2 regions of the Komagataeibacter rhaeticus genome follow, and region 2 is predicted to be linked to the other one. Evidence: predicted binding sites of a transcription regulator. Region 2 holds the regulator's gene; the other holds the start of a gene.
What was found. The regulator HrcA, encoded in region 2, represses chaperone genes, less so after heat shock. The targets are predictions, from matches to a motif close to GTTNGCACTCNCNNNNNGNGAGTGCNAAC.

Region 1 (3,062 bases), 680 kb from region 2:
CCCTCGACCACGTCCAGCTCGGTGTGCAGGCCCTTGGCCTCTTCCACCGTGATGACGCCCTCGGAACCGACCTTCTGCATGGCCTTGGAGATCATTTCACCGATCTCGGCCTCGCCATTGGCGGAAATCGTGCCGACCTGTGCCGTCTCGGCCGGGGTCGTGATCTTCTTCGCGTTCTTCTTCAGCTCTTCAACAACAACGCCAACCGCCTTGTCGATGCCGCGCTTGAGGTCCATCGGGTTCATGCCAGCGGCCACGGCCTTGGCACCTTCACGCACGATGGCCTGCGCCAGCACGGTGGCGGTGGTGGTGCCGTCGCCCGCGATGTCGTTGGTCTTGGAGGCGACTTCGCGCACCATCTGCGCGCCCATGTTCTCGAACTTGTCGGCCAGTTCGATTTCCTTGGCGACGGAGACACCGTCCTTCGTGATGCGCGGTGCGCCGAAGCTCTTGTCGAGCACGACGTTACGACCCTTGGGGCCCAGCGTCACCTTGACTGCGTCTGCAAGAATGTCCACGCCACGCAGCATGCGCTGGCGGGCTTCACCGCCGAACTTTACGTCCTTGGCTGCCATTTTCTTATTCTCCGGTATGGAAAGTTTTTCAGGAGGTTACTCGGTGCGGAAAACGCGGGTGGGTCAGCCGACCACGCCCATGATGTCGCTTTCCTTCATGATCAGCAGTTCTTCACCGTTGATCGTCACTTCCGTGCCCGACCACTTGCCGAACAGCACGCGGTCACCCGCCTTTACGTCCAGGGCCACGATCTGGCCCTGCTCGTTACGGGCACCCGGGCCTGCCGAGATCACCTCGCCTTCCATCGGCTTTTCCTTGGCGGTCTCAGGAATGATGATACCACCTGCGGTTTTTTCCTCGCTCTTGAGGCGACGGACGACCACACGGTCATGCAGGGGACGAAATTTCGTCATGGGATGGATCGCTCCATAATATCTAAAGGTAACGCCCTTGAATCAAGCAACGCCACCGGTTGGCGCGCGCGCCAGGCCGCATCGCGTTAGCACTCCCCTCATGAGAGTGCTAACAACCAGATAGGAAGCCCCCCTACGGGTGTCAAGAAGCGGGACGGGGCTGATGGCGTGGAATTCGCGTGTCCAGTACAACAAAGCTGGATGTCAGGATTTTATCTTTTAATATCAGACACCTGTTTTCCCCAGGCCCGACCCGTCAAAAGGGGAGGCCCTGCCCTCCGTGCAATGCATGATGGGGGTGGCACCGATTCCGTCCCTGCCCCCTGCCATGCCAGGGGAATGCGCTCTCCCTGCATGGGGCTTAACGGAACCAGTACCGGTCGGGCGTCGGCACCGGCAGTTCCGTCTCATCCGCCGCCGTGCTGTGTTTTCCAGTCGGCCCATGCATCCACATGCCCGATGGTGCCGTCCCGGTCGGGCGGATGAAAGCCGGGATATGGTGCGGGCAGGAGAAAATTCTCATAAACACCGTCCTCACGCGGGTTTCATATTGACGCGATGATGCCCCGCATCATTGTGTGACGGACAATAATGGAACAAATGGAGTAGAGGCCATGGGCGCAGTCATCACCATTACCGCGACCGACGGGCATGCATTTTCCGCTTACCGGGCCGGTCGGCCAGATGCCGCGCGCAGCGTTGTGGTGGTGCAGGAAATATTCGGGATCACGCCCTATATCCGCGCCGTATGCGATTCCTTTGCGGCACAGGGCTATCAGACCATTGCCCCCGCCCTGTTTGATCGCGTGCGGCGCGATGCCATCCTGCCCTATGACAGCGCCGGCATACAGGAGGGCCTGGCCCTGCGCAGCCGGATTGCACAGGCCGACACACTGAAGGACCTTGTTGCCGCGGCCGCTATCCTGCCAACGGACAGGAAAGGCATTGTCGGCTTCTGCTGGGGCGGCAAACTGGCATGGGAAGCAGCCTGCCACACCAGGGCCTTTGCCGCGGCCGTGGCCTGGTATGGCGGCGGCATTGCCCAGACCCGCAGCCAGGTGCCCGACTGCCCCGTGCAACTGCATTTTGGCGCAGACGACGCGCATATCCCCGCAAGCGAGGTGGAAGCCATCCGCGCGGCGCATGAGGATATCGAGATCTTCACCTATGAAGGGGCCGATCACGGCTTTGGCTGCACTGACCGCCCTTCCTATAACGAAGCGGCCGCAACGCTGGCCATGCAGCGCACGCTGAGCTTTTTCGAGCACTGGCTGTAACGGGCCCGCATGAAAAAACGCCCATGCCGGCAAGGCATGGACGTTCCTTCAGGAGCCAAGAGGAAAGACGTTCCAGGCAAGGCTTCTTTCAAAAAGCTTCAGAAAGGTGCGGCCTTAAAAAAAGGCGGCACCCGGAAACTTCTGTTGCCTTCCCGGATCAGGCCCGGTTCAGCACGCGGCCGGCGACGGCATCCAGCTTTTTCAGCAGGGCCGGGTCACGTCGATCAGGGGCCGTGATGATGGCATGTTCCAGCGCCCGGTCACAGCCCGCGTAGCAGGGGCCACGCTTCGCGCCCAGCTTCGGGATGACAGAACGGACAAGGGCGCGCGCACGGCTGGCATTTTCCTGCATGACCTTGACCACCGCATCCACCGTCACGCTGTCATGACCGTCGTGCCAGCAGTCGTAATCGGTCACCATGGCCACGGTGGCGTAGCAGATCTCCGCCTCACGGGCGAGCTTGGCTTCAGGCATGTTGGTCATGCCCACCACCGAACAGCCCCAGGAGCGGTAGAGGTTGCTCTCGGCGCGGGTGGAGAACTGCGGCCCTTCCATGACCAGATACGTGCCGCCGCGCGTCACATCCAGCCCCAGTTCGCGGCACTGGCCTTCCAGCACGTCGCCAATGCGCGGGCAGAGCGGGTCGGCCATGCCCACATGGGCGACACAGCCGGTATCGAAAAAACTTTTCTCGCGCGCGAACGAACGGTCGATGAACTGGTCGATCACCACGAAATGGCCCGGCGGCAGTTCTTCCTTGAGCGACCCCACGGCGGAAAGCGACACGATATCGGTCACGCCGGAACGCTTGAGCGCATCGATATTGGCCCGGTAGTTCAGCCGTGAGGGCGGCAG
Region 2 (3,062 bases):
CCCGGTGCCCCGCCAAGGGCGGAGACGCAGAAGCCGGAATCATCGGCCAGCGCGGGCAGGTTCGCGGCCTTTGCGGCGGCCACGGCCTTGATGGCGGCGTTTCCGGCAAAGCTGTCCGCCGTTTCCTCCGGCTCGGGCAGTGAAAGGTCGCCCGCCGAACGGACATGAATGCCGTAGCCCCCCAGAAGGGCCGCGAATTCGGCAATCTTGCCCTTGTTATGGGTGGCCAGGACCAGTGTGTCGCCCCGGTTCAGGCGGTTGGGTCGGGTTGTCATGCCTTGAGGGCCTCTTCGACTGTGGCGGTCTGGATGCGGAACAGTTCCGCCGTCCCGGTGCGGGCAAGCCGCATGAGGGTATTGAACTGTGCCTCGGTAAAGGGGTCCTGCTCGGCGGTACCCTGTATTTCCACAATGCCACCATCGGCGGTCAGGACAAAATTGGAATCGGCGCGCGCCGTGCTGTCTTCCGCGTAATCAAGGTCAAGCACGGCGCCTTCCTGCGTCAGCCCGCACGATACGGCGGCAACCTGCCCCTTCAGCGGCACGGCGGGCAGGGTGCCCGCGCGTACCAGCGTTTCCAGTGCCAGGCGCAGCGCCACCCATGCGCCGGTAATGGCGGCGCAGCGCGTGCCACCATCGGCGTTGAGCACGTCACAATCCACCGTGATCGAGATCTCCCCCAATGCCCTGAGGTCGGTCACGGCGCGTAGTGAGCGGGCGATCAGGCGCTGGATTTCCTGGGTGCGGCCGCTCTGTCTGCCCTTTGCGGCCTCACGCGGGCCACGGCTGTGGGTGGCGCGCGGCAGCATGCCGTATTCCGCCGTGACCCAGCCCTGGCCCTTGCCGCGCAGGAAGGAGGGGACGCGCGTTTCCACGCTGGCGGCGCACAGGACTTCGGTTCCGCCCATGCGGATCAGGGCCGAGCCTTCCGCATGGCGGGCAAAGCCGGTCTGGATGAAGACGGGACGCAGCGCGTCGGTGGCACGGCCGGATGGGCGCATGGGATGGGTCTCCGCAAGGTGATGGGGCGGCATAGCGTGCAATCCCCGTCTATTTCCAGTCCCGCGTGGGCAGGGAAGCATATGATCTGCTATAATGGCGACATGCGGGGCACCGCAGGGGATGGATGAGGCAAACAGGAGGCATGGCGATGGAAACCCGACCACCGGTACCGCAGCCGGGCCTGCTGTCCGGGCTGGACCCGCGATCCGCCGCGATCCTGCGTGAGATCGTGGAGCAGTATGTCGAAACGGGCGAGCCGATGGGTTCGCGCACGCTCTCGCAGCGCCTGCCGCTTTCGCTCTCGCCCGCCACGATTCGCAATGTCATGGCGGACCTGACCGATGCGGGGCTGCTGTTTTCCCCCCATGCCTCGGCCGGTCGCCTGCCAACGGAGAAGGGCGTGCGGCTGTTTGTCGATGGCCTGCTGCAGTTCGGCAACCTGAGCGAGGAGGAGCGCGAAAGCATCGCGGGCATGCTGGATGTAAAGGGCCGCTCCTTGGAGGATACGCTGGCGCAGGCATCGTCCATGCTGTCGGGCCTGTCCTCGGCGGCGGGGGTGGTCATGGCACCCAAAAGCGATGGCGCCACCATCAAGCATATCGAATTCGTGGCCCTTGGTCCGGGGCGGGCGCTGGTCATTCTGGTCAGTGCGGACGGGCAGGTGGAAAACCGCGTGATCGAGACCCCGCCGGGCCTGCCGCCTTCCGCACTGGTGGAAGCGGGCAACTACCTTAACGCCCATCTGTCCGGCCAGACGCTGGACCGCCTGCGCGAGACGGTCAGTACCGACATGACGGCCAACCGCAACGAACTGGACCACCTGACGGCGGAGGTGGTGGCCAGTGGCCTTGCCACATGGAGTGACGCTGACGAGCGCGGCGGCACCCTGTTCATACGCGGTCAGGGCCGCCTGCTGGCCGATGTGACCGAGATCGAGCGCCTGACCACCATCCAGATGCTGTTCGAGCGGCTGGAAACGCAGGAGACCATGCTGCGCCTGCTGGACCTTGCCCGTGAATCCGAAGGGGTGCGCATCTTCATCGGGGCGGAAAGCGGGCTGTTCGGCATGGCGGGCATGTCGGTCGTGGTTGCTCCCGCGCGCACCGACAGCAACCGCATCGTGGGCGCGATCGGTGTGATCGGACCCACGCGCATCAACTATGCCCGCATCATTCCCGTGGTGGACTATACCGCCCGCGTGATTGGCCGCATGCTGGGCTGAAGGCCGGTATTGTCATGCAACCCGGCCCGCTGGCGGCCTTTATGTCCACCACACGGCACAACCGCGCGCCGCAGCCTTCCAACGGGGCCGCGACGCGCCTGAACGCGCAAGGAGAACGGTATGTTCACGCCTGATGCAAGGCAGTCCGGTTCATTCATGATCGGGGGTGACCTGGAGGTCACGCGGCTGGGTTTTGGCGCCATGCGCATTACCGGCCCCGGCATATGGGGGGAACCGGCCGACCGGGCGGCGGCACTCGCCACCCTGCGCCGCCTGCCCGAACTGGGCATCAACTTCGTTGATACGGCGGATGCCTACGGCCCGTTTGTGAGCGAGGACCTGATCCGCGAGGCGCTGCATCCCTACACGGATACCATAATCGCCACCAAGGGCGGCCACACCCGCCACGGCCCGGACATATGGAAGCCGGTGGGCAACCCCGACTACCTGCGCCAGTGCGTGCTGATGAGCATGCGCAGGCTGGGGGTGGAGCGCATCGACCTGTGGCAGCTGCATCGTGTGGGTGCCGACTGCACGCCCGAACGGCAGTTCGAGGCGATTGCCACCATGCGCGCGCAGGGGCTGATCCGCCATGTCGGCCTGTCCGAGGTGACGGTGGAGATGATCGAGCGCGCGCGGCTGTATTTCCCGGTGGCGACCGTCCAGAACCGCTTCAACCTCGTCAACCGGTATTCGGAAGATGTGCTGGATTACTGCACGAAGGAGAACATCGGCTTCATTCCATGGGCGCCACTGGCGGCGGGCAGCCTGACGAAGGGCGATACCCTGCTGACCCGCCTGGCCAGCGAGAAGGGCGTGCGGCCCGGCCAGGTCGCGCT

Region 1: a site for HrcA is predicted at 1,015-1,043, ahead of GWK63_RS03895 (co-chaperone GroES). Genes of this name have one in related genera too.

The regions. Positions count from the first base shown of each region.
Region 1 covers NZ_CP050139.1:833,406-836,467, reverse strand. Annotated here, with positions in the region: gene groL (chaperonin GroEL) at 1-575, opposite strand, end outside; gene GWK63_RS03895 (co-chaperone GroES) at 639-929, opposite strand; gene GWK63_RS03890 (hypothetical protein) at 1,291-1,452, opposite strand; gene GWK63_RS03885 (dienelactone hydrolase family protein) at 1,544-2,206, shown strand; gene GWK63_RS03880 (S-methyl-5'-thioadenosine phosphorylase) at 2,364-3,062, opposite strand, start outside.
Region 2 covers NZ_CP050139.1:156,663-159,724, forward strand. Annotated here, with positions in the region: gene rdgB (RdgB/HAM1 family non-canonical purine NTP pyrophosphatase) at 1-275, opposite strand, end outside; gene rph (ribonuclease PH) at 272-1,000, opposite strand; gene hrcA (heat-inducible transcriptional repressor HrcA) at 1,144-2,223, shown strand; gene GWK63_RS00700 (aldo/keto reductase) at 2,344-3,062, shown strand, end outside.